DNA from 4 places in the Hydrogenophaga electricum genome. Region 3 is predicted to be linked to each of the others. Evidence: predicted binding sites of a transcription regulator. Region 3 holds the regulator's gene; each other region holds the start of a gene.

Region 1 (6,373 bases), on a different contig from region 3:
GGTGCGTCGGCGGGCGCGCTCACATCTGCCCCGGCAGCCAGGTCACGATGGCCGGGAAGACCATCAGCAGCAGCGCAAAGCCCAGCAGGATGATCACGTAAGGCAAGGCACCCACGACGGCGTCGCGGATGGAGCCGCCGTCGGGGCGGATGCCCTGCACCACGAACAGGTTCATGCCCACGGGTGGCGTGATCAGCCCCAGCTCGCACATCAGCACGATGAAGATGCCGAACCACACCGGGTCGATGCCCATGGCCACGACGATGGGGAAGGTGATCGGGATGGTCGCCACCATCATCGAGAGCACGTCCATGAACATGCCCAGCAGCAGGTAGAACAGCACCAGAACCAGCAGCATCTGCGTGGGCGATAGGCCGAAGGAGGTGACCCATTGCGTCATGGTTTCGGCCACGCCGGTCAGGCTCACCGCCAGGTTGAGGATGAACGCGGCGGTGATGATCAGCAGGATCATGCCGCTGGTCTTGGCGGTCTGGATGAAGCAGTTCTGCAGCAGCCCCCAGCTCAGCTTGCGGCTGTGCCAGGCAAACCCCAGCGACGCCACCACGCCCAGCGCGGCCGATTCGGTGGTGGTGGCCACGCCGCTGTAGAGGCTGCCCATGACGATCAGGAACACCACGCCCGGCGGCACCAGGTCCTTGAGCAGACGCAGGCGCTCGGGCAGCGGCACCTTCTCCTCGCGGATGGCGCTGCGGGTCAGTAGCGCGTGCACCAGGATGTAGCCCATGAACGCCGCCGAGAGCAGCAGGCCGGGCACGATGCCGGCCACGAACAGCTTGCCGATCGAGGTGTCGGTGAGCGAGCCGTAGACGATCATGTTGACCGAAGGCGGGATCAGGATGCCCAGCGTGCCGCCGGCCGCGATGGAGCCCAGCGACATGCTCATCGGGTAGCCGCGCTTGTGCAGCGAGGGCAGCGCCACGGTGCCCACGGTGGCGGCCGTGGCGACCGACGAGCCCGAGGTGGCGGCGAACAGCGCGCTGCAACCGATGTTGGTGTGCAGCAACCCGCCCGGCAGCCGGCCGAGCCAGGCCGCCAGCGCGCCGAACATGCGGTCGGCGATGCCCGAGCGCAGCAGCAGCTCGCCCATCAGCACGAACAGCGGGATCGAGGTCAGCAGGTTGTCGTTGTGCACGCCCCAGACCACGGGCGCGATGGAATCGATGAAGGGCACGCCGTAGGCGACCATGCCGCCGACGATGCCGACCACCGCCATGGAGGTGGCGATGGGCAGGCCCAGCAGCATCATGCCCAGCATGGCGAAAAAGCCGATGGCGATGTAGTGCAGGCTCATGCGGCACCTCCCGGGGCAGCGGGCGCCTGGGCACCGGAGCGCTCTTTCAGGTCGTCCAGTTCTTCCTTGAGTTCTTCGCGTGTCGAGCGCGGGTGCAGCATGGCGTTGAGCGCCTCGGTGCGCCCGGTCAGCAGTTGCCAGGTGGCCACCAGCGCCACGCCCACGGCCAGCGCGCCGAACAGCATCAGCCCGATCAGCCAGGCGGTCTGCGGGTAGACCAGGGGCGTGGCCCAGGGCGTCTGCGCGACGCTCTGGTAGGTGCGCGAATCCTGGATCGCGAACCAGGCCAGGTAGGCCAGCAGCGCCGCGAACCCCGCCAGCGAGAGCGACGACAGCCAGTTCAGCGCCACCTGCACCGGCCGCGGCAGGCGCTCATGAAAAACATCCACCCGGATGTGGTTGCGCCCCAGCAGGGCCAGGCTGAAGGCCAGCGTGGCCCCGACGGCCAGGGCGTAACCGCCCAGTTCGTCGGCGCCTTGCAGCGAGACGTTGAACAGCTTGCGCAGGGCCGTCTCCAGCGCCACCACCAGCGACAGGGCGACGAATATCAGGCCGAACAGGGTGCCCAGCCAGCGTTCGAGGAGGTCTTTCATGAGGGTCTTTCCGTGGAAGCCTGGTGCGCGCCGGCACGGGGCCGGCGCGCACCGCAGGGCTTACTTGATGCCGATCACCTTGCCGACGGTCGCCTTCCAGGCGGCCGAGCAGCCGGGGTTGGCCTTGTCGCAGATCTCGGCCCAGGTGGGCACGGAGATGGTGGCCACGGCGTCACGCAGCGTGGTCAGGTCGGCGGGCTGCACCGGCACGTCCACCAGGTTGAACTTCTTGCCGGTGGTGCAGGGTTCCTTGCCGGCGTTGCAGTTCATCGCGTCCTTGGTCAGTTGCTCCGAATAGACCCAGATGTCGTCGGTCAGCGTCTTGAAGGCGGCCTGCATCTTGGCCTGCTGGTCGGCGTTCAGGCGGTTCCAGGCCTTGAGCGTGATGGCGTAGCCGTTGACCGCCATCTGGAAGCCGATGGGGTACTGGTGCGTGGTCACCTCGGGCCAGCCGGAGCTGTTGGCCGAGCTCGGGCCCGTGATGGCGCAGTCCACCACGCCCAGCGACAGCGACTGGTGCACTTCGGTGAAGGACAGCGGCACCGGCACACCGCCCACGGTCTCGATGAACTTGGCCAGATTCTGGTCGTACACGCGCACCTTCAGGCCCTTGAGGTCGGCCAGCTTGGCCACCGGCTTCTTGCAGAACAGGATCTGCGGGCCGAACGGCCAGGCGCCCAGCAGCTTGACCTGGAACTGCTTCTGCAGGCGCTGGTCGAGCGTGTCGAAATAGGCCTCATAGACCTTGCGCGCGGTCTCGTAGTTGGGCGCGGCGCCCACCAGGTCCAGGCCCAGCAGCGTGGGCTCGTCGCGCGAGTTCTGCGACACGCGCAGCGAAACGATGTCGAACAGGCCGGCCTTCATCACGCGCAGCTGTTCGGTGTCCTTGATCCCGAGCTGGTCCACCGCCTTGTAGTCCGCGTCGATGGGCAGGCCCGTGCGCTTGGCGAAATCGTCGAAGAAGGGCTTCTCCTTGTTCTTCTGCACCATGCCGGTGGCGGCGGGCTGGCCGATCACCTTGAAGGTGATGCGGTCCTGCGCCTGGGCAGGGCCGCCGGTCAGCAGGGCAGCGGCGGCGGCCAGCGGCAGCAGGCAGCGGGAAAGCGAGCGGGTCAGGTTCATGGGAAAACTCCTGGAAGGACAGAAAGGAACGGAAGGGGAGGAAGGGAAAACCGGTCGGACGCCGCCGGTCAGCGGCGCGCCCACAGGGTGGGGGTCTGGCAGGGCAGAAAGCGCCCCTGGCCGGCGCGGGGGTGGAACTGGCCGTCCCACACCACCTCGCCGCGACTGAGCGTGCAGGCCGGCCAGGCGCGCAGACGGTGGCCTTCGTAAGGGGTGTGGTCGACCGCGTGGTGCAGGTCGGCATTGCGGATGACGCGCTCGCCCTCGTCCCAGATCACCAGGTCGGCGTCGGCGCCGATGGCGATCGCGCCTTTGCGCGGGTGCAGCCCGTAGGCCTTGGCCGGATTGGTCGCGGTCAGCTCGACAAATTTTTCCAGCGTGATGCGCCCGCCGAGCACCCCTTCGGAGTACAGCAGCGGCATGCGCGTCTCCAGCCCGGGGATGCCGTTGGGGATGTGGCGGAACGGCTGTTCCTGCCCGCCCGGCTGCTTGCCTTCGGTGCCTTCGTAGTTGAAGGGGGCGTGGTCGGACGAGAACACCGTGAACAACCCGTCGCGCAGGCCGTTCCAGATCACCGCCTGGTTGGCGCGGTCGCGCGGCGGCGGGCTGCAGACGCAGCGGGCGCCCTGGTAGCTGTCGTCGAGCCCCAGGTCTTCCGCCGTCAGGAACAGGTATTGCGGGCAGGTCTCGGCAAAGATCGGCAGGCCGTGGGCGCGGCCCCAGCGGATCTGCTCCACCGCTTCCCGGCCCGACACGTGCACGATGAGGATGGGCACGTCGACCAGCTCGGACAGCGCGATGGCGCGGTGCGTGGCCTCGCGTTCGACCAGCATGGGCCGCGCGTGCGCGTGCCAGCGCGGTGCGGTGCGCCCGGCCGCTTCCAGCCGCCGCGTGAGCCATTCGATGCAGTCGGCGTTTTCGGCGTGGACCATGGCCAGGGCGCCGTGATCGCGCGCCACCGACAGCACGTCCAGGATCTGGCCGTCGTCGAGCTTGAGGTCGTCGTAGGTCATGTAGACCTTGAACGAGGTGTAGCCCTCGGCGATGAGCTGCGGCAGCTCGTGCTGCAACACCTCGGGCGTGGGGTCGCTCACGATCAGGTGGAAGGCGTAGTCCACATGCGCCTTGCCCTCGGCGCGGCGGTGGTAGTCGGCCACCGCCGCACGCAGCGACTGCCCCTTGGCCTGCGCCGCGAAAGGGATCACGGTGGTGGTGCCGCCGCAGGCGGCCGAGCGCGTGCCGCTGTCGAAATCGTCGGCCATGCGCACCGGGGCCTCCATGGGCTGGTCCAGGTGGCAATGGGCATCGACCCCGCCCGGCGTCACGACGCGCCCACGCGCATCGATCTCGCGCACCCCGGCCGGCAGCGATGCACCAATCTGGACGATGCGCCCCTGGTGCACGCCGATGTCGGCGTCGAAACAGTCGCTGGCGGTGGCCACGTGCGCATGGCGCACCACCAGATCCAACGGGGCATTCATGGGCGACTCCGGATAATTTTGTCGACCATGTTGTCTACAAAATGGTGCATAACTGTTGTCATGACTGTTGCCATGCAATCACTGTGCCAACCAGAATCCGGGCACGGCCTGTGCTTGTGCTCTCTCCGAAAATCTGGCCCCATCAAACCCTTTTCCCGAAGCAAACAATGTCGACAAGATTCTTTTATCCTGTCGACAAACAGTCGGACACCGAAAGCCAACCATGACCCGATCCGTGCGCCTGGGCGTGCTCACCCCCTCTTCCAACACCGCGCTGGAGCCGCTGACCAGCGCCATCGTGGCCACCGTGCCCGGCGCCAGCGCCCATTTCTCGCGCTTCCGGGTGACCGAGATTTCGCTCAGCGCACAGGCCCTGGGGCAGTTCGACGACAGCAAGATCCTGGCGGCGGCCGATCTGCTGGCCGACGCCCAGGTCGACGTGATCGGCTGGAGCGGCACGGCCGCCGGCTGGATGGGGTTCGAGCGCGACCTGCGCCTGGCCGAACGCATCCGCGAGCGCACCGGCATCGTCGCCACCACCGCCGTGCTCGCGCTCAACGAACTGCTGGCGCTGCAGGGCATCCGCCGCCTGGCGTTGGTGACGCCCTACACCACCGACGTGCAGCAGCGCATCGTCGCCAACTACGCCGCCATCGGGATCGAGGTGGTGGCCGAACGCCACCTCGGCATCTGCGTCAACCACGACTTCGCGCTGGTGCCCGAGTCGCAGCTCGACAGCCTGCTCGACGACGTGGCGCAGGCGGCACCGCAGGCGGCCGTCACCTACTGCACCAACCTGCACGGCGCGCGCCTGGCAGCGGCCTACGAAGCGCGCAGCGGCGTCACCCTGCTGGACACCGTGAGCACCACCGTCTGGGGCATGCTGCGCGCCGCCGGTGTGCCAGCCAGCCAGGTCACGGGCTGGGGTCGCCTGTATGGCTGGTGAAGCCTGCTGCCCGGGGCGCGTCGATAGAATGCCGCTCCATCCCGGTGCGACGCGCCGCCAGCCTCCTCCGACCATGCCACGCCCAGCCCGATCCGCGCCCACCGGTCTCCTGGCCCGGGAAAACGCCAACGACGAGATCTACGAGCGCATCTACGTCGCCATCCTCGAACATCGGCTGCACCCCGGCACCAAGCTGGGCGAGGACCGGCTGGCCAAGATCTTCAACGTCAGCCGCGCCCGGGTGCGCGAGGTGCTGAGCCGGCTGGCGCACGAGCAGATCGTCGAGCTCTACCCGCAGCGCGGCGCCTTCGTGGCCCAGCCCACACCGCAGCAGGCCATAGACGTGTTCGAGGCCCGGCGCCTGATCGAGCCGGCCATCCTCAAGCGCTTGGTGACCCAGCTCACGCCCGACAAGGTTGCCCGCCTGCGCCAGCACGAAGAGCTGGAGCACGACGCGCGGCGCCGCGACGACCGCCGCGCCGTGGTCCGCCTGTCGGGCGAATTCCACGTGCTGCTGGCCGAACTCGCCGGCAACTCGGCCCTGCTGCGCAGCCTGCGCGAGCTCTCGACGCTGACCTGCCTGATCATCTTCCTCTACGACGCGCCCACCGCCACCAGTTGCCGGGCCGACGAGCACGCCGAGATCGTCGACGCCATCGCCAAGCGCGACACGGCGCGCGCCGAAAAGCTGATGCTGGCCCACCTGGATCACATCGAACACAGCCTCTCGCTGGACAACAACACCGTCGAGGTCGACCTCGAAGCGGTCTTCAGGGACTGAGCCCATGGCGCCCGCCGCGCACACGCCGCCCGGGCGCCGCCTGCTGCTGGTCAACCCCAACACCTCGGCCACCATCACCGAACGTCTGGCCCTGTCGGCCCGGCCCCATCTGCCCGCCGGCACCACGCTGACCGCGCT
Region 2 (7,284 bases), on a different contig from region 3:
GGGCTGCCGCCCGCGGCCAATGCCCTGGCCGCCAGGGCCGTCAGGCGGCTCGGGATCGGCGTGGCGGTGCGCGGTTCAGGGCGCCGTGGCGGGCAGCGTCAGCGCGGGCGCTTCGACGCCTGCGGGGAGCGAGCCGGTGCTGACGCGGAACATATGGCCTTCGGGGTCGGCCAGCACGGCCTGCCATTGGCCGTAGTAGGTGGCGTAGGGCCCCTTGACGATGCGCCCGCCGAGCGCCGCAGCGCGATCGGCGGCGGCATTGACCTCGGACGGGTTGTCGAGCATGAAGGTCGCGTAGGCGGTGACGGGGGCCGATGCCGGGTCGGCCGGCTGGCGGTCGGCCAGTTGCAGCACGCCGTAGGCGGGGGGCGCGTGAAAGCCGAACTGGAAATGTTCGGTTTCCACCGCGCGGTAGATCGGCGAACGGCTGTGGCTGTCTTCGGGCAGGCCGAGCAGGGCCTGGTAGAACGCCAGCTGGGCGGCGATGTCGGTACAGAAAAGGTTGACGAAGAGTTTCATGCGGGGAGCGAAAACAGGCCGGGCACGCGGGCTGTGCCCGGCCGGAGGTCAGGCGGAGGCGGTCTCGCCGGCGGCTTTCTGAAGGCCGTAGGTCTTTTCGTACATCTCGCGCAGGTGTTCACCGGCGGTGCAGGCCACGAACCGCGACGGCCTGTCGGCCGTGACCGTGCCGGGCACGGCTTCGATCCGGGCCAGGTAGTTGGGTTCGTAGAAGAACGGGACCGAGAAGCGCGGTGCGCCGCCCGAAAACACGTTGCGCACGCGGTGCGGGTTGGAGTGGTACAGCCCGTTGGTCCAGCGCGGGATCATGTCGCCGAGGTTGACCACGAAGCAGCCTTCGATGGGGGTGGCCGCCACCCACTGGCCGTCGGGCATCTGCACTTCCAGGCCGCCGTGGGCGTCTTGCGCGAGGATGGTGATCGCGCCCCAGTCGGTGTGGGCCCCGGCGCCGAAGGTGCGGTCGTCCGCGTCGGCCGGGTGGGCCGGGTAGCGGATCATGCGCAGCGTGACCATGGGGTCGCGGCAGGACGCGTCGAAGTGGTGCTCGGGCAGGTCCAGTGACAGCGCCATCAGCTGCATGATCCGCTCGGAGAGCCGGTTCATTGCCGCGATGTAGCGCTGGCAGGTGGGCCGCGCCTGCGGCAGCTCTTCGGGCCACTGGCTGGGGCCGTAGGTCTGGTAGCCGGCCTGGACGAAGGGGTGGTCGTCGGGCCAGTCCATGCCGCAGTAGAAGCTCTCCTTGAGGTCGGGCTTCATCTCGGCGTCCAGCGTCTGTTCGCCCAGGCTTTCGTAGCCGCGCATGATGGGCGAGTGTTTCATGGACAGCGCCGCGCGCCGTTCGGCGGGCAGCTCCAGCAGCGCTTTGGCGAGCGCGAACTGGGTGGCCACCATGGCGGGGTCCACCCCGTGGTTGCGGACGTAGAAGAAGCCGGACGTGGTGGCCGCCTCGCGCAGCTGGCGGGCCACCGCCAGGCTGCGGCGGCTCCCGGGCGCCAGGGCGTCCGCGAGGTCGATGACAGGGATGCCCATGGCCGCCTCAGGCCTTGAGCTGGCGGTCGGCCATGGCGGGCAGGAACTTGTCGGTCCAGAAGTCGGCCAGCGTGGGCGCGCTCTTCAGGCCGAAGGCCGCCACGGTTTCATCGATGGTCGCCTGCAGGCGCGCCGGCGTGGCTGCGCCCCAGCCGTTGGCGCGGGTGTCGGGGGTGTTCATCGTGCCGTCGACGATGAGCTTGAGCCGCTCGAATTCCAGCGTTTCGTTGGCCAGGGGCTCGCGCGTCTTGACCGCCGCGCCACCGGCCTTGGGGTCGGCGATGCAGTCCAGCCAGCCGCGCGTGGAGGCTTTGACGAAGGCCTTCATGGTGTCGGCCTGCTCCATGCTCTTGGCGTTGGCCACCAGGCCATTGCCATACGACTTCATGCCGTGGTCGGAGAAACGGAACACGGTGAGCTGGTCGGCGGTGACGCCGCGGGCCTTGAGGTTGAGCAGGCCGGTGAAGAAAAAATAGGCCACGGCATCGAAGTCGCCCTTGACGAAGCGGGTGTCGCCGATATCGGGTGCGACGTTTTCCCACTTCACCCCGCTGGGGTCGAAGCCCTGTGCCTTGGCGAACACCGGGAACAGCTTGCGCGAGGCGTTGAAGGGCTGGCCGAGAATGGTCTTGCCGGCGAGGTCGGCCGGCTTCTTGATCGGGCCGTCCTTGCGCACGATGACCGCGTTGGGGTTCAGGTCGTACTGCATGGCCACCGCCTTGAGCGCGGCCTGCGGGTTGGCCAGGTTGAACTCGATCATGGTCGAGAGGTCGGCCGACGCGGCCTCGTAGGCCCCGCTGGCCACCAGGCCGATGGCGGCGGCCGAGCCGTTGCCGGTGTCGATGGTCACGTCGAGGCCGGCGTCCTTGTAGTAGCCGCGCTGCAGGGCCAGCAGGAAGCCGGCGCCCGAGGCCTCCACCTTCCAGCCGAGGTTGAACTTGAATTTCTGCAGGGAACCCTGGGCGCGCACGAAAGGCGTGGCGGACAGGAGAGAGGCTGCGCCGGCGGCGCGCAGGAGAGAACGACGTTGCATGTAAGGACTCCGAAAACAAGCGGGCACGCAGAGGGACCCGTTCCTGAAGGTGCGAAGGACGGCTTGGGCCGCACGACTTTCAAGAGCAATTTCCGGGCGGCTGTTTCGGCCGCTGAACGCTTCTACTCTCGCTGTCCGCAGACGCAGAATCCATGCCACGCACCCGGTGCCGGTGCCGATCCTGTGCAGACCGCGCGCAAGGTGGAGGGGCAAGGCGTGTCGGGGTCGCGAGCGTGTCCAAGATGAGGCATGGAGCACCAGCTTGGTGTGCAGGCAGGGGATCCTCTCCCCATCACTGGGGCAAAGCGCTGGCCTGAAATCTGCTAGCCTGTTTGGCGAGAGTAGAAGCGTTCACCAGCGGCCGATTTCGTCGGCTGTCCTGGCCGGGAATTGCTCTTGAGGTCCAGCCCGGCAGGGCAGACGGTCTTCAGGAGTCACGCTGACCCCAGCGCCCGGGTTTCCTCCCTGACCGATCGCCATGCCGGATGGTCCTGAAACCTTTTCGAGGCCTCTGGCCTGTTTTCAGGAGCGATTCCGTCATGAACACATCCACCCCTTTTGAACTGGCCGAACTGCAGAAAGAGGCGCGCATGGGCGCCCAGGGTTCGGAAACCACCGCGCGTGCGGTACCCCTGATCGACCTGTCGGACTTCGATCGCCGCCGCGACGAGATCACCGAACAGCTGTGGCGCGCGGCCGTCGATGTCGGCTTCTTCCAGCTCGTCAACCACGGCGTGCCGGTGGCCCAGGTGCGTGAAGCGTTTGCGATGAGCGAACGTTTCTTCGCACTGCCCCAGGCGACGAAGGCGCAGTGGCCGCTGGCGCGCAATGCCGGTTGGGAAAGTCTGGCCCAGGTGCGGCCTTCCACGGGCGTGCCCGATCAGAAAGAGAGCTACCAGATCACGCGACCGCGCATGGCCGGTCTGTATCCGGCCGAAGCCGATCTGCCGGGCTTCCAGGCCACGATGCTGGCCTTCGAGCAGGCGAGCTGGGCGGTGGGCATGAAGGTGCTGTCGTGTTTTGCCGAGAAACTGGGTTTCGAGCGCGACTTCTTCGCGCGTGCGCACGATCCCGACGCCGACACCTACCAGAGCACGTTGCGCCTGCTGCACTACTACCCGATCCCGGAAGACGTGCAGGACAAGCTGGACTATGTGCGCGGCGGCGCGCACACCGACTTCAATTGCCTGACCATCCTCTATCAGCGCGATGGCCAGGGCGGCCTGCAGGTGTGCCCGGGCAAGGAGTTCGAAGCCCAGGAATGGACGACGGTGCCGCCGCGCGAAGACCTCATCACCTGCAATATTGGCGACATGCTCATGCGCTGGAGCGACGACCGCCTGCTGTCCAACTTTCACCGTGTGCGCAACCCGCTGCCCGGCGAATACATGGGCGGGCGCTACAGCATCGCTTTCTTCTGCCAGGCCAACACCGACGCGCTGATCACTTCGCCATCGGGCAAGTACCCGGCCATGACCGCCGGCGACTATCTGGCCGAACGCATGAAGGCCAACTACCGCCGCAAGGACTGACGGGCGGGTGGGCGGCGAGCGCGGTCAGCGAGCCGCCCAGAACCCGGCGTGTGTGGCGAGCATCTCGGCCGCCACCGCCGGCACCGGGCCGACCACTTCCGTGGGGCGCTGTCCGCGCGCGAACACCTCGCGGCAGGGCAGGCTGAGCGTGGGGTTTTCGGGGTGGTTGCCCGTGAGGGCGAGCAGGGCCGTTTCTTCGGCGCCGTAGACCACGCGCCCGATGCCGGCCCAGTAGACGGTGCCGGCACACATGGCGCAGGGCTCGAACGTGGTGACCAGCGTGCAGCGGGCGAGGTATTCGCCGGGGTAGTTGGCGGCGGCGGTTCGCGCCAGTGTCGACTCGGCGTGGTTCACCGTGTCGATGTTGCCCTGCTCGGCCAGCACGGTTTCGCCGTCGGGCGCCACCAGCAGCGCGCCGAAAGGGTGGCGGCCCATGCGCATGGCACGCAGGGCCACCTCGTTGGCGCGCCGCAGATGGCGCGCGACCTGCTCGCCGGTCATCATCCCTGACTTCCGCGGTGCGCCCAGCCGGTGGTGTGCTTTTCGACCCAGCTGAACAGCTCGTACATCACCATGGCCATCACGCCGACGACCAGCAGGCCGCTGAAGGCCAGGCCCATCTGCATGGAGCTGCCGGCCGAGATCAGCAGGTAGCCGATGCCTTCGTTGGCGGCGGTCATCTCCGACACCGTGGTGCCGACAAAGGCCAGCGTGATGGCGACCTTGAGCGAGCCGAAGAAGTAGGGCAGCGAGCGCGGCAGGCCGACCTTCATCAGCACGTCCCATCGCTTGGCGCCGAGCACGCGCAGCACGTCTTCCAGCTCGGGCTCCAGCGTCGCCAGGCCGGTGGCGATGTTGACCATGATGGGGAAGAAGCTGATCAGGAAGGCGGTGAGGATGGCCGGGCCGACGCCGATGCCGAACCACACCACGAGGATGGGCACGAAAGCGGCTTTGGGCAGGGCGTTGAAGGCGGTCATCAGCGGGTAGATGGCCGCGTAGGCCAGGCGCGAGGAACCGATCAGGAAACCCAGCAGCACCCCCACCACGATGGCGACGCCGAAGCCGGCCATCGTCACCCAGTAGGTGCGCCACGCGTGACCCAGGATGACGGTCTTGTGCTCCAGCGTCTGTTCCCAGATGCGCGAAGGGCTGGGGAAGATGAATTCGGAGACCCCGAAGCCGCTGCAGATGACTTCCCAGACGATGATGATGGCCAGGAGAAGGATCCAGGGCGACCAGCGTTCGACGTGTTTCTGTTTCGTGCTCATCGCTCGCTCCTTACTGGTTGATCACGGTGCCGGCTTTTCGCATGGCGCCGATATGGCCGCGCAGTTCGTGCACGATGTCGGTGAATTCGGGGGTGTAGGTCACCTCCAGGTCGCGGGTGCGCGGAATCGGAATGTCGCGCTGCACGACGAAGCGGCCCGGGCTGCGGCTCATGCAGTACACCGTGTCGGCCAGGAAGACGCTTTCGCGCAGATCGTGCGTGACCAGGATGACGTTGAATTTCTGCGCTTCCCACAGGTCGCGCAGCGTGCACCAGAGTTCTTCGCGCGTGAACGCATCCAGCGCGCCGAAGGGTTCGTCCAGCAGCAGCATCTTGGGTTCGTGGATCAGCGCGCGGCAGATGCTGGCGCGTTGCTGCATGCCGCCCGACAGTTCCCACGGGTACTTCTTGCCCATGCCGCCCAGCCCCACGCTCTCCAGCAGCTTGAGGGCGCGTTCCTCGAACTCCTTGCGCCGGTCGCGGAACTGGCTGCGGAACGGTTCCACGATCTCCAGCGGCAGCAGCACGTTGTCGATGGTGGTGCGCCAGGGCAGCAGCGAAGGCGACTGGAAGGCCATGCCCGAAATCTTCAGCGGACCGGTGACGGGCTGGCCGTCGATGCGGATCTTGCCCATGCTGGGCATGCGCAGCCCGGTGGTCAGCTTCATGAAGGTGGACTTGCCACAACCCGATGGGCCGACGATGGCGATGAACTCGCCCTTCTTCACTTTGAGGTTGATGTCTTCGACCGCGAAGATGTTCTTGGCCAGCAGGTCGTCGTTGTAGGCCAGCCAGACCTGGTCGAAGTCGACGAAGGGGGCGTCGCTGCCTCCGGGGGCTTCTTGCATGGAGCGCTCCTGAAAAAAAGGCCAGCCGGCTTTCGCAGAACTGGCCCAGGTCAAAAATGTCGCCGGGATTTATTTCTTGGGCAGGATGTTCAGTTCGGCGGCCGGCGGCAGCAGCGTGGCCGTCCAGACGGCGGTCGGGTCGATCCGGGTCTTGGTGCCGAAGGCGTCGGACACCTGCGAAGCCATCAGCGCCATGCGGCCGGGCACGGCCTGGCCAAAACCTTCCTTGTAGGCGTCGGGGCTGGCGACCACCGCGTCGATGGCCATCTTCAGGCGGCGCGTTTCCAGCGCCACGTTGATGATGCCGTCGCGCGCCTTGACCGTGTCGATGGCGGCGGCGGGGTTGGCGATCACCTCCTTGGCGCCCTTGGTGAAGGCGGACAGGAAGGCCTTCACCGCAGCCGGGTTCTCCTTGATCAGCTTGGGGCTGGCGATGATGGCGTTGCCATACAGCTTCACGCCGTAGTCGGCATAGGGGAACACCACCACGTCGGCCGGCTTGACGCCACGCGCCTCCAGGTTCAGCAGCGAGGTGAACGAGAAACCGGTGATGGCGTCGATGTCACCACGCACCAGCATGGTCTCGCGCAGCGGCGGGTCCATGGCGGTCCAGGCCACGTTGCCGATGCCGTTGGCCTTCTGGAAGATCGGGAACGCCTTGCGGCCGGCGTCGAACACCGGGGCGCCCAGCTTCTTGCCATTGAGGTCGGCCACCTTGGTGATGCCGCTCTTCTTGAGCGTCAGCACGGCAGCGGGGGTGTTGTTGTAGACCATCATGACGGCCACCGGCTTGTTCGGCGCGTCCGGGTTGTTGGCGTGGAACTCCATGAGGGCGGCCATGTCGGCGAAGCCCAGGTCGTAGGTGCCCGAAGCCACGCGGGTGACCGTGCCGCCGGAGCCGTTGCCGGCATCGATGCTCACATCCAGGCCCGCTGCCTTGTAGTAGCCCTTGGCTTCGGATTGCAGGAAGAACGCGGCCGGGCCCTCGAAGCGCCAGTCCAGCTGGAACTTGATCGGCGTCTGGGCATGGGCGGTCCCGAATACCGTGGTGGC
Region 3 (7,284 bases):
GACTACGTGCTGCACACCATGGTGCGCGTGGTGCGCAACGGCGAAGAGGTCAAGATCAGCAAGCGCGCCGGCAGCTACGTCACGCTGCGCGACCTGATCGAGTGGACCAGCAAGGATGCCGTGCGCTTCTTCCTGCTCAGCCGCAAGCCCGACACCGAATACACCTTCGACGTCGATCTGGCGGTGCAGAAGAACAACGACAACCCGGTCTACTACGTGCAGTACGCGCACGCGCGCATCTGCTCGGTGCTCGCGGCCTGGGGCGGTGACAGGGCCGCTCTCCAGGACACCGACCTGTCGGCGCTGGAGGGGCCGCAGGCCCAGGCACTGATGCTGCTGCTGGCCCGGTACCCGGCCATGCTCACGGCCGCAGCGGCCGATTTCGCTCCGCACGATGTGACCTTCTATCTGCGCGAACTGGCGGCGGCCTACCACAGCTACTACGACGCCGAGCGCATCCTGGTCGATGACGAAGCCGTGAAAAAGGCCCGCCTGGCGCTGGTCGCGGCGACCGCCCAGGTGCTGCACAATGGCCTGGCGGTGCTGGGTGTGGACGCACCGCAAAAAATGTAAGGCACGAGTTCCGGATGAAACATTCTCCCCGGCCGCAGCGTGGCGGCACCCTGATCGGTTTTGTGGTGGGCGTTCTGGTCGGTCTGGCCATCGCCCTGGCCGTGGCGATGTACGTCACGCGCGTGCCGGTGCCCTTTGTGGACCGGGGCGTTTCCCGCTCGGCGGCGCAGGACGCGGCCGAGGCCGAGCGCAACAAGGGCTGGAACCCGAACGCCGGCCTCGCCAGCAAGGCCCCGCTGCCTGCGGCGGCGCCGGCGCCCGAATCGGGCGATCCCGCCGTGACGGCACCGGGCGTTGCCCCCGCTGCTGCGCCTGCTGCACCCGCCAGCTCGGCCGACCCGATCGGTGACCTGGTGCAGTCGCGCCTGGGCTCGCCGGCGCCCGCAGCCCCTGGCACGGTGACGGTCACCGTCACGCGCGACACCTCGGCACCAGCGTCCGCAGCCACCGTGGGCGGTGCCGAGCCTTTTGTCTACTTTGTGCAGGCGGGGGCTTTCCGCAGTCCCGAGGAAGCCGAGTCACAGCGTGCGCGTCTGGCCATGATGGGGTTTGCCGCCAACATCACCGAGCGCGAACAGGCCGGGCGACCGGTGTTCCGGGTCCGTGTGGGACCGTTCCAGCAGAAGGTGCCGGCCGACGCGACCCGCGAGCAGCTCGAGTCCGGCGGGGTGGAGGCGGCGCTGGTGCGCGTGCCGCGCTGACACCCCGCGTCCGCGGGAACTTTGCCGCGGCGCCGGCCACCAACCCGCTCATCACAGGAGTCCTTACATGCAACGTCGTCAGTTTTCCGCTTCCCTGCTGGCCTCCGGCGCGGGCGCCGTATCCGGTGCCTTGTGGTCCCCGCTGGCGCAGGCCCAGGTCGGGGGCTTCAAGGAAGGCAACGAATACCAGCGCCTGGGCCGCCCCGCGCCGGTGGATGCCCCGAACGGGCAGGTGGAGGTGATCGAGTTCTTCGCCTACACCTGCGTGCACTGCTTCAACTTCGAGCCCATCTTCAGCGCCTGGATTCAGAAGAAACCGGCCCACGTGACCGTGCGTCGTATGCCTGTCGCGTTCAGCGAAGCCTTTGTGCCGCTGCAGCGGCTGTTCTACGCACTCGAAGCGATGGGCCAGCTCGATGCCTTGCACGAAAAGGTTTTCAAGGCCATCCACGTCGAGCGGCAACGCCTGACCACCGCCGAGACCATCACCGCCTGGGTCGGCAAGCAAGGGCTGGACACCGCCAAGTTCACCGAGAACTACAACGCGTTTTCGGTGGCGGGCAAGGCGCGGCGCGCGGCCCAGATGCAGGAAGCCTATCTGGTGGAGGCCACCCCGTCGCTGGGGATTGGAGGACGTTTCTACGTCCCGGGTCAAGGTCCCAAGACCCTGCAGGTGGCCGACGCACTGATCGCCGATCTGCGCAAGGGCTGACCGGGTTTGGGTCACCTGGTGGCGGGGCCGGTCAAAGGCCCCGCAATTTGTTCGGCCATGCGCGCCGAACGCCGGCCGGTGAAGGCTACAATGAATGCAAGTTTCGTGCCCTCACCTGCCATGCCCGTGCTTCAAAACCCCCGCTTCCCGATCCGCTCCCTGTTGCTGGCCTTGGCCTGCGCGTTGCCCGTGGGCGCCGTGCATGCGGAGTTGGCCGACAAGGACAAGCCGTTGAACATCGAGGCCGACAGCCTGCGCTATGAAGATGCTAAGCAACTGAGCGTGTTCACCGGCAAGGTGGTGGCCACCAAGGGCACGATCATCATGCGCGGTGCGCGCATGGAGGTGCGCCAGGACCCGCAGGGCAACCAGTTCGGTCTGCTCGTCGGGGGACCGAATGCCTTGGCTTTCTTCCGGCAGAAACGCGAAGGCGTGGACGAATGGATCGAGGGTGAGGGCGAGCGCATCGAATACGAAAGCGCCTCCGAAACCGTGGTGTTCACCGGCAAGGCGGTGATGCGCCGTTACCGGGGCACCCAGCTCAACGACGAGAGCTCGGGCACCCAGATTACCTACAGCAGCGCCACCGAGGTCTACACCGTCAAGGGCGGCGCTGCCGCCACCGCGTCCAATCCTTCCGGCCGTGTGCGGGCCATGCTGACCCCGATCCCGGACGAGCAGGCGAAGCCGGCACCCGCCACAGCGCCCGCCCAACTGCGGTCCACCAACACCCTTCCCGAGCAGAAGCAGTGACGGCGGCGGAGGCCCCGGCGCCGATGGCGGTCCGCAGCCGGCTGGAAGCACGCGGCTTGCGCAAGGCCTATGGCAGCCGCAAGGTGGTCAAGAACGTCTCGCTCTCGGTCGACAAGGGCGAGGTGGTCGGTCTGCTGGGCCCCAATGGCGCGGGCAAGACCACATCGTTCTACATGATCGTGGGCCTGCTGCGGGCCGACGGTGGCGAAATCGAACTCGACGGCATGCGCATCGAGCGCCTGCCCATCCACCGGCGGGCCCGCCTGGGCCTGGGCTATTTGCCGCAGGAAGCCTCGATTTTTCGCAAGCTCACGGTGGCGCAGAACGTGCGCGCGGTGCTGGAGCTGCAGCACGATGTGAACGGCGAGCCGCTGTCGGCGGTCGATATCAACGACCGTCTCGACGAACTGCTCAAGGAATTGCGGGTCGACCACTTGCGCGATTCGCCCGCACCGGCGCTCTCGGGTGGGGAGCGTCGCCGCGTGGAAATCGCGCGTGCGCTGGCCACCCGGCCGCGCTTCATCCTGCTGGACGAACCCTTTGCCGGTATCGACCCGATCGCCGTGCTCGAAATCCAGCAGATCATCGCTTTCCTCAAGGACAAGGGCATCGGTGTCCTGATCACCGACCACAACGTGCGCGAAACCTTGGGCATCTGCGACCACGCCTACATCATCAGCGATGGCCAGGTGCTGGCCAGCGGGACCACGGCCGAGATCGTCGAGAACGCCGACGTGCGTCGGGTGTATCTCGGCGAACACTTCCGGATGTGAGGCCAGCATGCGGATGACCGGACCTGGCGGACAGCTTCCGACGGGCATGCGCCCGGCATGGCGTGATGCGGAGCGGGCGGCGGCATGAAACAGTCGCTCTCCCTGCGGGTTTCGCAGCACCTGGCCCTGACGCCGCAACTGCAGCAGTCGATCCGGTTGCTGCAGCTGTCCACGCTCGAAATGGCGCAGGAAGTCGAGCAGATGCTCGACGAGAACCCTTTCCTGGAGCGCACGGAAGAAAGCGCCGAGCGCGAGGAGTTTGGCCTGTCGGCCACCGACGCACCGGTCAGCGCGGGCGAACAGCTCAGCGAGTCGGGGAGCGGTGCGGATGATGGCGCCGCCGCTTCGGCGGGCGAGCGCCTGTCCGCCTCGGATGAAAGCGCCCCGGCCGACGACCTGGAAGGCCGGCTCGACGGCTCGGCCCCCGTGGAAGAAAGCTGGGAAGGCGACGGCACGGTCGAAATCGCGCCCGATGACAGCGAATGGGGCGGTGACGCGCCGCCGCGCAACGGCGCGTCGGACGACGACGAAACCGCCAGCGCGGCCGAGCTGGCGCGCAGCCTGATCAGCCTGCAGGACCACCTGCACGAACAGGCGCGCATGCTGCGCATCGGGGACGACGACGCGGCCGCGCTGTTCTTCCTCATCGAATCGCTGAACGATGACGGCTATCTGGATGGCGATCTGGGTGATCTGGCCCGCGCGTGGTGGCGCCTGGCCCATCCCGACACCGGTTTGCCGTCGCTTGAAGAGGCCGAGGAGGCCGAAGAGCAACTGCGCATCGCGCTGGGCTGGCTGCAGGCGATGGAGCCCGCTGGTGTGGGGGCGCGCGATCTGGCCGAATGCCTGCGGCTGCAGATCCAGGAACTGCGCAACACCCCGGCAGCCCGCATCGCGCTGGCGATCTGCCAGCAACCGCTGGAGCTGGTGGCCAAGCGTGACATCAAGCGCCTGTGTGCGCTCACGGGGGCGGACGACGAGACGGTGCGCGCCGCCCTGGGCCTGATTGCCGGGCTTGAACCCAAGCCGGGGCGGCGCTTTGTCGACGTGGAGCGCAACATCGTCGTGCCCGACGTGATCGTGCTGCGTGCCGGGCGCGGCTTCAAGGTGGTGCTCAATCCCGACGTCATGCCCCGCCTGCGCGTGCACGATGTGTACGCCAACGCGCTGCGGGGCCAGCGCGGAGGGCGCGACAGCGAAGGCGGCCACGCGGCGATGCAGCAGCGCCTGCAGGAAGCGCGCTGGTTCATCAAGAACATCCAGCAACGCTTCGACACCATCCTGCGCGTGTCCAGCGCCATCGTCGAGCGCCAGCGCAATTTCTTCATGCACGGCGAACTGGCCATGCGCCCGCTGGTGCTGCGCGAGATCGCCGACGAACTGGGCCTGCACGAGTCGACCATCAGCCGCGTGACGACGGCCAAGTACATGTCCACGCCGTTCGGCACCTACGAGCTGAAGTACTTCTTCGGTTCTTCGCTGGGCACGGAAACCGGCGGCAACGCGTCGAGCACCGCGGTGCGCGCGCTCATCAAACAGTTCATCTCGGCCGAAGACACCAAAAAACCGCTGTCGGACAACCAGCTCTCGGACATGCTCAAGGAGCAGGGCATCGAGTGCGCGCGCCGCACCGTGGCCAAGTACCGCGAGGCGCTGCGCATCGCCCCGGCCAATCTGCGCAAGGCGCTCTGACAGACCCGAAAAAACGCCGCCCAAAGGGCGGCGTTTTGGCAGGCAGGGCGCTCGGTGCGTGCTCAGGCAGTGCGCGTGCGCAGCGTGGTGGCGGGTGCGCCGCGGCTGGCCAGGCCCCACACCACCTGCCAGGCCATGGCCACGGCGCCAACGATGAACACCACGTCACCGAAGGTGCGCACCCAGCGCAGCGTCTGCAGCAGCGGCTGCTGCAGGAAGGCTTCGCTGCGGGCGTACCACAGGCCCTCGCTGACACTGGCGTGGAACTGCAGGATGCCGATGGGCAGCAGGCTGGTGGCGATCATCAGCACCAGGCCGACGTTGAGGCCCCAGAACGCGGTTGGCATCAGGACGGGGCTGAAAACGAACTGCGGGCGAAGGTAACGCAGCACCAGCAGTGTGAAGCCCAGTGCCAGGAAGCCGTACACCCCGAACAGGGCGGCGTGTGCATGCACCGGTGTGGTGTTCAGACCCTGCACGTAGTACAGCGAGATGGGCGGGTTGATCATGAAGCCGAAGACGCCCGCGCCCAGCATGTTCCAGAAGGCCACGGCCACGAAGCACATCAGGGGCCAGCGCAGGTTGTCCATCCAGGGCGCACGGGTCTTCAGGCGCCAGTTGTCCCAGGCTTCGTGGCCCAGCACGATCAGCGGCACCACTTCCAGCGCGCTGAAGGCCGCCCCCACCGCCATCACCGGCGTGGTGGTGCCCGCGAAGTACAGGTGGTGGAAGGTGCCCGGAATGCCGCCCAGCAGGAACAGCGAGGCCGAAGCCAGGCTGGCGGTGGTGGCCATGGGGCGCGAGACCAGGCCCATGCTGCTGAAGACGAAGGCCAGCGCCACGGTGGCGAAGACCTCGAAGAAACCTTCGACCCACAGGTGCACCACCCACCAGCGCCAGTACTCCATCACCGTGAGGCTGGTGCGCTCGCCGTAGAACAGGCCGGCGCCATAGAACAGACCGATGGCCCCGACCGAAGCGGTCAGCAGGGCGAGCAGGTTCTTGTCTTCGCCATCAGAACTGTTGGCCCCCAGGTCCAGGCTTCGCCCGGCCCGTCCCCCAAGGGGAGCAGAAGAGCTTGGGGCGGCCCGGCGCTCTCCTGACAGCAGCGCCGGCAGCACGCCGCGCAGCATCAGCACCAGCCACAGCAGGATACCGACCCACTTGAGAATCTGCCACAGGCGCCCGAGGTCGACGTATTCGTAGCCCTGGTGGCCGAGCCAGAAGCTCCAGGCTGGTGGCAACTTCTGCGCGATGGCCAGGTAGTTACCGATGAAGGAGCCGACGCACACGAACACCAGCGCCCAGAACAGCACATCCACCCCGAGCTTCTGGAACTTCGGGTCCTTGCCGCCGTTGATGACGGGCGCCAGGAACAGGCCCACGGCGAGGAAGCCGGTGGCGATCCAGAACAGGGCGCTCTGGATGTGCCAGGTGCGGGTGAGCGCGTAGGGAAACCACTGCGACACGTCGATGCCGTAGAAGTGCTGGCCTTCGACCGTGTAGTGCGCGGTGAACCCGCCAATGAAGACCTGAAACACGAACAGGGCCACCACCAGGAAAAGGTACTTGCCCAGAGCCCGCTGCGACGGGGTGAGCGCGCTCAGCGTCAGGGGGTCGTGTGTCGGCGCTGTGGGCAGCGGCGCCTCGTACGCGCGCAGGAAGGACCAGCCCCACACCAGGAAACCGATGCCGGCCAGCAGGATCACCACGCTGGCGACCGACCAGACCACGTTCTCGGCGCTGGGGGCGTTGCCGATCAGCGGCTCGTGCGGCCAGTTGTTGGTGTAGGTGACCGCCGAGCCGGGGCGTTCGGTGGCCGCGGCCCAGGCGGTCCAGAAGAAAAAGTGTGTCAGGTCCTGGCGCCGCTCGGCGCTGGGCAGGGTGTCTTCTTTCATGGCGTAGCTTTGGCGCGTGCCACGCAGCGCCGGATCGGCGGCGAACAGGCGCTCGTAGTAGGCCGCGGTGGCGGCCATCGCCTGCGCGCGCCGGGGACTGACCACCAGGCGCTGCGCGGCGTCGACACCGTTGCCGCGGTACTCGGCGCGCAGTTGTGCTTGCAGGGCGCCCTGGGCGGTGG
Region 4 (7,284 bases), on a different contig from region 3:
ACGAAGGGGAATGCGGGCGGGTCGGCGCTGAGGAATGGCGACAGCAGATGGCCTTCCAGGTGGTGCACGCCGATCACCGGTTTGCCCAGCGCCATGCCGAGCGCGCAGGCCACGCCCGAACCGACCAGCAGCGCGCCCGCCAGCCCGGGCCCCCGGGTGTGGGCCACCGCGTCCACCGCCGACAGCGGCAGGCCGGCCTGTTCGAGCACGGCGTCGGTCAGCGGCAGCACGCGCCGGATGTGGTCGCGGCTGGCGAGCTCGGGCACCACGCCGCCGTAGGCCTGGTGCATCTCGATCTGGCTGTGCAAGGCGTGGCCGAGCAGGCGCGGCACGCCGCTGCCGCTGGCATCGACCAGGGCCACACCGGTTTCGTCGCAGGAGGATTCGATTCCCAGGATCCGCATGGGCCGCGAGTGTACGTGCGCGGCCCCGACCATCCGCATAATGCGGCCTTCCCCGCCACCCTGTACCGCATCGATTGCCTTGCCCATGAGCGTCCGCATCACCCTCATTTCTTCCATGGCCACCAAGAAGCTGCTGGCCGAACTGACCGCCCGCTATACCGAGCTGCACCCGGACCACGAGGTGGTGGTGGAATCGGTCGGCGGCGTCGACGCCGCCAAGCGCGTGCAGGCCGGCGAGGTGTTCGACGTCGTGGCGCTCGCGGCCGACGCGATCGAAAAGCTCGCCGCTGGCGGCCACGTGGTGGGCGCCAGCCGCATCGACATGGTGCGCTCGCCGGTGGCCGTGGCCATCAAAGCCGGCGCGCCGCGTCCCGACATCGCGACCGAAGAAGCCCTCAAACAGGCGGTGCTGGCCGCCCCCACGCTCGGTTACTCCACCGGTCCCAGCGGTGTGCAACTGGCCCGGCTGTTCGAGCGCTGGGGCATCGCCGACGTGGTCCAGAGCCGCATCGTGACGCCGCCGCCCGGCGTGCCGGTGGGCTCGCTGGTGGCCAGCGGCGACGTGGCGCTGGGCTTCCAGCAACTGAGCGAGCTCATGAGCCTGCCGGGCATCGACCTGCTGGGCGGTCTGCCCGAAGCGGTGCAGATCGTCACCACGTTCTCGGCCGCCCAGGCCACGGCCTCGCCCCAGGCCCAGGCCGTGCAGGCGTTCCTGCAGTTCCTGGTCTCGCCCGACACCGCGGCCATCAAGCAGCGCAACGGCATGTCGCCCGCCTGACCCGGGCCGTCCGAACCAAGCCGCCCGATTCAGGCGGCACGCATGTTGCTGGCGTCATTCCACCTCCCTGCGATGCCACCTGCACCATGAAATCGGGCCTGTCTTTCCTCATCGAGGCGCGGCGATGCGAAATCGCCGGCCTGCAGCAACTGGCGCTGACGAGCGCCCTGGTCAATGCGACCGGGCGGCTGGTGCACGCGCTGCAGCGCGAACGGGGCCTGTCCAATCTGTATGTCGGCTCCCAGGGCAGACGCTGGCAGACCGAGCGCACTGGGCAGATCACCCAGTGCGAGCAGTTGCAGGCCGAGGTGCAGGCCTGCTTCGACCAGCTTGACACCCAGTCGCTGCAGACCGCCAACGGCGCCCGCCTGTTCAGCCGCATCGCCTACGTGCTCCAGGGGCTGGACGCCCTGCCCCGCCTGCGCGGGCGTGTCGCGGCCGGCGCGCTGAGCGCACAGCAGACCACCGCCGCCTTCGTGCGCCTGATCAACGGCCTGCTGGCCGTGGTGTTCGAAGCCGCCGACAGCGCCCCCGACCCGGACATCTCCCGCCGCCTGGTGGCGCTGTTCAACTTCATGCAGGGCAAGGAATTCGCCGGCCAGGAACGGGCCACGGGCTCGGGCCTGTTCGCCTCCGGCCTGGCCGATCCGGACGAGCAGCACCACCTGCTGGACCTGGTCGAATCGCAGGAACGCTGCCTCCAGGTCTTCACCGACTTCGCCAGCGAAACCCTGCGGGCCGAATGGCAGCGCTCACAGCGCCCCGAGGTGCTGGCCGGGCTGGAGCGCCTGCGCCGCATCCTGGGCACGATGCCGGCAGGCAGCGCCCTCGACGTGAACCTGAGCCAGACCTGGTTCGACGCCTGCACCGCCCGCATCGACGCGATGAAAGCGGTTGAAGACGCGCTGGCCGCCGAGCTGCTGACGCTGTGCACGCAGCGGCTGGACACCACGCGCCGCGAGCTGGCGACGCTCGAACAGGTTGCGGCAGAGCAACGCGACGCCCTGCCGGACCGGGCAGACTTCTTCGACAGCCGCGAAGACCCCCTGCTCGCGTTGCCCCCCAGCGTGGCGGCAGCGGGGGGCGCGGTGCAGGCCTACGGCCCCCAGGTGGACCGCTCCATCCTCGAACTGGTGCAGGACCAGTCGCGCCGCCTCCAGCACATGAGCGACGAGCTCGACACCGTGCGCGCCAGCCTGAACGAGCGCAAGCTCATCGAACGCGCCAAGGGCCTGCTCATGGCCCACCGCCACCTGAGCGAAGAAGACGCGCACAAGACCCTGCGCCAGATGGCGATGAACCAGAACCGCCGCCTGGTGGACGTGGCCGACGCGGTGCTCGCCATGGCCGACGTGCTCTCCGACCGTCCCCGCTGAAGCCCGGCCCTCACACGGGTGCTGCCATGCACAAAAACTGCGTGCGCCTGCACCAGTTTGAGCGCCCGACGGCGCAGCAGGACGCAGGCAGGCAGACCGCAGAAACACGCCGCCTCCGGGATTTTCTCCTGCAAAAACAAATATCTTTCCGAAATTTGATCGCCTGAAGCGCTGCACAGCCATCGGCTGGCACACAAGCTGCTAGATGAGCCACAACCCAGCCAACGACGGCCAGGTACTCATCAGTCTTCCCAGACACGGACAACGGCGTCCATTGCTCTCCGGGCTTCCAGCCCGGGATGCGATGGGCGCCGTTGTCGTTTTGGGCTTCCGATTTTGTTCATCTCACAGGAGTCGACCATGAAGCAGCCTTTGAACACCCCGTCTTTCTCGCGCCGGGCCGTCATCCAGAAAGCCTCGGCATTGGGAGGCGCCGCCCTGCTGGGCAACGCCTTCATGGCGCCCGCCCGTGCGTCCACCGCGCTGGAAACCAAGACCGCCAAGCTGGGCTTCATCGCCCTGACCGACGCGGCCCCGCTGTTCGTCGCCGACGAAAAAGGCTTCTTCAAGAAGCACGGCATGACCGAGGTGGAGGTGCTCAAGCAATCCTCGTGGGGCACCACGCGCGACAACCTGGTGCTGGGCTCGGGCAAAGGTGGCATCGATGGCGCCCACATCCTCACGCCCATGCCCTACCTCATCAGCACCGGTGCGGTCACGGCCAACAACGTGCCGGTACCGATGACCATTCTGGCGCGCCTGAACCTGGGCGGCCAGTGCATCTCGGTGGGAGACGAGTACAAGGACCTCAAGGTCGGCCTGGACACCAAGGTCTTCGCCAAGGCCCTGCTCGCCAAGCGCGTGAAGACCGGCAAGCCGGTCAACGCCGCCATGACCTTCCCCGGCGGCACGCACGACATGTGGATCCGCTACTGGATGGCCGCCGGTGGCGTGGACCCGAACAAGGACATCTCCACCATCGTCGTGCCGCCCGCCCAGATGGTGGCCAACATGAAGGTCGGCAGCATGGACACCTTCTGCGTCTGCGAGCCCTGGAACCGGCAGCTCATCAACCAGAAGATCGGCTACACCGCCATCACCACCAGCGAACTCTGGATGAACCACCCGGAGAAGGCGTTTGCCATGCGCGCCGACTACGTGCAGGCCAACCCCAACGCCACCAAAGCGCTGCTCAAGGCGGTGATGGAGGCGCAGATGTGGTGCGAAGACCCGGCCAACCGCGCCGAGGTGGCCGAGATCTGTTCGCGCCGACGCTGGATCAACGCCCCGGTGGCCGACGTGATCGACCGCGTCAAGGGCGACTTCGACTACGGCACCGGCCGCGTGGAGACGAACAGCAAGTTCCAGATGCGCTTCTGGAAAGACCACGCCAGCTACCCGTTCCAGAGCCACGACCTGTGGTTCCTCACGGAAAACCAGCGCTGGGGTTACCTGCCGACCAACCTGGACACCCAGGCCCTGATCGCCAAGGTCAACCGCGAAGACCTCTGGCGCGAAGCCGCCAAGGAGCTGGGCGTGGCCGCCAAGGACATCCCCACGTCCACCTCGCGCGGCGTGGAGAAATTCTTCGACGGCAAGGTCTTCGATCCGGCCAACCCGAAGAAGTACCTGGAAAGCCTGTCCATCAAGGCCACCAGGTCGGCCTGACCCCACCCCCTGCTCCACGACGAGGAACACCATGTCCACGACCGACACCATCGAGCCGATCCGGCTCACCCCCACGGCTGCGGCCGCTCCCGCCGCGCCGGCCTGGCTGGGCAACACCGTGCGCAAGCTGGTGACCCACGTGCTGCCGCCGGTGATCATCCTGGCCGTGCTGCTGCTGATCTGGGAAGCGCTGGGCAGTCGGCCCGGCGCCGCCCTGCCGCCACCGAGCAAGGTGGTGGCCGACACCTGGGAGCTGATCATCGACCCGTTCTACGACAACGGCGGCAACGACGTGGGCATGGCCTGGCAACTGCTGGCCAGCCTCAAGCGCGTGGCCTACGGCTACGCATTGGCGGTGGTGGTCGGCGTGGGCCTGGGCGTGCTGGTGGGCCAGTCGACCTGGGCGCTGCGCGGGCTGGACCCGATCTTCCAGGTGCTGCGCACCGTGCCGCCACTGGCCTGGCTGCCGATTTCGCTGGCGGGCTTTCGCGACGGCAACCCGTCGGCCATCTTCGTGATCTTCATCACCGCGATCTGGCCGATCATCATCAACACCTCCATCGGCATCCGCAACATCCCCGAGGACTACCGCAACGTGGCCAAGGTGATCCGCCTCAACGGCCTGGAGTACTTCGGCCAGATCATGCTGCCGGCCGCCGCCCCCTTCATCTTCTCGGGGCTGCGCATCGGGGTCGGCCTGTCGTGGCTGGCCATCGTGGCGGCCGAGATGCTGATCGGCGGTGTGGGCATCGGCTTCTTCATCTGGGACGCCTGGAACTCCTCGCGCATCAGCGACATCATCCTGGCGCTGCTCTACGTCGGCCTGATCGGCTTCGTGCTCGACCGCCTCGTGGCCTGGATCGGCCACCTCGTCACCCGCGGCACCGCGGCCCACTGACCCCCCGGACACCTTCACGGAGCCTCACCATGAGCAGCGCCTACCTCAGCCTCTCACACGTCGACATGAGCTTTGCCGGTCGCAACGGCGCGGTCAACCCCGTCCTCAAGGGCATCAACCTCGACGTCCAGCGCGGCGAATTCATCTCGCTGATCGGCCACTCCGGCTGCGGCAAGTCCACCGTGCTCAACATCGTGGCCGGCCTGCTGCGCGCCACCGCCGGGGGCGTGATCCTCGACGGCCGCGAGATCGGCGCCCCCGGCCCGGACCGCGCCGTGGTGTTCCAGAACCACTCGCTGCTGCCCTGGCTCACCGTGTGGCAGAACGTCGAGCTGGCGGTGGACAAAATCTTCCGCGACACCAAGACCCCGTCCGAGCGCAAGGCCTGGATCCGGCACAACCTGGAGATGGTGAACATGGGCCATGCGCTGCACCGCTTGCCCTCGGAAATTTCCGGTGGCATGAAGCAGCGCGTGGGCATTGCCCGTGCGCTGGCGATGGAACCCAAGGTGCTGCTGCTGGACGAGCCCTTCGGCGCGCTCGACGCGCTGACCCGTGCGCACCTGCAGGACGAGGTGATCCGCATCCAGAGCGAGCTCGGCAACACCGTGCTGATGATCACGCACGACGTGGACGAGGCGGTGCTGCTGTCCGACCGCGTGGTGATGATGACCAACGGGCCGGGGGCCACCATCGGCCAGATCATGGACGTGCCGCTGGCGCGCCCGCGCAACCGCATCGCGCTGGCCGAAGACGCGGTCTACAACCGCTGCCGGCAGGAGATCCTGAGCTTCCTGTACGAGAAGCAGCGCAAGGTCGAGCCGATCGCGCCCTCGTCGCGCGCGACGCCCGACACCCCGGTGGCCCTGCAGGCCTGATCGCCCGCCGGGACCTCCGGCCCCACCCCCGCCCGCCATCCCCGGTTTGCCGGGGATGAGGGTGGCTGCCGCCCGGTGAACCTTTTGCCCGAGACAACCCCATGACGACAACCTCCGCTCCCACCCACATCGTCGTGGCCGGCCACGGCATGGTCGGCCACCGCTTCGTCGAAGCGCTGCTGCAGCACTGCCCCGACCTGCCGGCCGCCGGGTTGCGCGTGACCGTGCTGGGCGAAGAGCCGCGCCCGGCCTACGACCGCGTGCACCTGTCGGACTTCTTCAGTGGCCGCAGCGCCGAAGCGCTGTCGCTGGTGCCCGACGGCTTCTACGACCGCCCCGGCCTGAGCCTGCGCCTGAACGCCCGCGTCGTGGCGATCGAACGCCGCGCGCGCACGCTGCAGCTGGCCGACGGTGAGGTCATTGCCTACGACCGCCTGGTGCTGGCCACCGGCTCCACGCCGTTCGTGCCCGGCGTGCCCGGGCGGGACCGCGCGCACTGCCACGTCTACCGCACCATCGAAGACCTCGAAGGCATGCAGGCGTCGGGGGCGGTATCCCAAAGCGGCGTGGTCGTCGGCGGTGGCCTGCTCGGCCTGGAATGCGCCAAGGCGCTGCGCGACCTCGGGCTGGCCACACACGTGGTGGAGTTCGCGCCGCGCCTGATGAGCGTGCAGGTCGACGAGGCCGGCGGCCGGGTGCTGCGCAACAAGATCGAGGCGCTGGGCGTGCAGGTGCACACCGGCCGCAACACGGTGGACATCACCGACGGCGCCACCGCGCGCCACCGCATGGTGTTTGCCGACGGCACACACCTGGAGACCGACATGATCGTGTTCTCCGCCGGCATCCGGCCACGCGACGAGCTGGCGCGCCAGTGCGCGCTGGCCATCGGCCCGCGCGGCGGCGTGGCCATCGACGACCAGTGCCGCAGCAGCGACCCGGCCATCTATGCCATCGGCGAATGCGCCGCCTGGAACGGGCAGGTGTTCGGCCTGGTCGCACCGGGTTACGACATGGCACGCGTGGCGGCCGCGCACGTGGCCGGCGAAGCCGGCGCCGCGTTCCACGGTGCCGACCTGTCCACCAAGCTCAAGCTGATGTGCGTGGACGTGGCCAGCATCGGCGACGCCCACGGCCGCACGCCCGGCTGCCGCAGCGTGAGCTTCACCGACGACCTCAAGCAGGTCTACAAGCGCCTGGTGGTCAGCGAGGACGGCCAGCGCCTGCTGGGCGCAGTGCTGGTGGGCGACGCGGCCGAATACGCGACGCTGCTGCCCATGGT

Evidence for each region. The regulator sigma-54, encoded in region 3, starts transcription at its own class of promoters, with help from an activator protein. The targets are predictions, from matches to a motif close to TGGCANGNAANCTGCTTT.
Region 1: a site for sigma-54 is predicted at 4,580-4,597, ahead of hydA (dihydropyrimidinase). Genes of this name have one in related genera too.
Region 2: a site for sigma-54 is predicted at 2,891-2,908, ahead of QQK43_RS12510 (isopenicillin N synthase family dioxygenase). Genes of this name have one in related genera too.
Region 4: a site for sigma-54 is predicted at 2,746-2,763, ahead of QQK43_RS00030 (CmpA/NrtA family ABC transporter substrate-binding protein). Genes of this name have one in related genera too.

Annotation. Positions count from the first base shown of each region.
Region 1 covers NZ_BSPB01000092.1:331-6,703, reverse strand. The annotation lists partial or broken gene QQK43_RS22275 (amidase family protein) at 1-23, opposite strand, end outside; gene QQK43_RS22270 (TRAP transporter large permease) at 20-1,312, opposite strand; gene QQK43_RS22265 (TRAP transporter small permease subunit) at 1,309-1,905, opposite strand; gene QQK43_RS22260 (TRAP transporter substrate-binding protein) at 1,966-3,027, opposite strand; gene hydA (dihydropyrimidinase) at 3,096-4,508, opposite strand; gene QQK43_RS22250 (maleate cis-trans isomerase family protein) at 4,732-5,454, shown strand; gene QQK43_RS22245 (GntR family transcriptional regulator) at 5,528-6,235, shown strand; partial or broken gene QQK43_RS22240 (aspartate/glutamate racemase family protein) at 6,240-6,373, shown strand, end outside.
Region 2 covers NZ_BSPB01000019.1:4,368-11,651, reverse strand. The annotation lists gene QQK43_RS12525 (VOC family protein) at 76-519, opposite strand; gene QQK43_RS12520 (isopenicillin N synthase family dioxygenase) at 568-1,548, opposite strand; gene QQK43_RS12515 (ABC transporter substrate-binding protein) at 1,556-2,581, opposite strand; gene QQK43_RS12510 (isopenicillin N synthase family dioxygenase) at 3,121-4,113, shown strand; gene QQK43_RS12505 (nucleoside deaminase) at 4,138-4,617, opposite strand; gene QQK43_RS12500 (ABC transporter permease) at 4,614-5,384, opposite strand; gene QQK43_RS12495 (ABC transporter ATP-binding protein) at 5,395-6,231, opposite strand; gene QQK43_RS12490 (ABC transporter substrate-binding protein) at 6,301-7,284, opposite strand, start outside.
Region 3 covers NZ_BSPB01000021.1:24,278-31,561, reverse strand. The annotation lists gene argS (arginine--tRNA ligase) at 1-573, shown strand, start outside; gene QQK43_RS13345 (SPOR domain-containing protein) at 588-1,274, shown strand; gene QQK43_RS13340 (thiol:disulfide interchange protein DsbA/DsbL) at 1,342-1,986, shown strand; gene lptA (lipopolysaccharide transport periplasmic protein LptA) at 2,107-2,739, shown strand; gene lptB (LPS export ABC transporter ATP-binding protein) at 2,763-3,512, shown strand; gene QQK43_RS13325 (RNA polymerase factor sigma-54) at 3,597-5,204, shown strand; gene QQK43_RS13320 (nitric-oxide reductase large subunit) at 5,267-7,284, opposite strand, start outside.
Region 4 covers NZ_BSPB01000001.1:4,404-11,687, reverse strand. The annotation lists gene tsaD (tRNA (adenosine(37)-N6)-threonylcarbamoyltransferase complex transferase subunit TsaD) at 1-404, opposite strand, end outside; gene QQK43_RS00040 (substrate-binding domain-containing protein) at 490-1,182, shown strand; gene QQK43_RS00035 (nitrate regulatory protein) at 1,269-2,558, shown strand; gene QQK43_RS00030 (CmpA/NrtA family ABC transporter substrate-binding protein) at 2,919-4,226, shown strand; gene ntrB (nitrate ABC transporter permease) at 4,258-5,124, shown strand; gene QQK43_RS00020 (ABC transporter ATP-binding protein) at 5,154-6,002, shown strand; gene nirB (nitrite reductase large subunit NirB) at 6,104-7,284, shown strand, end outside.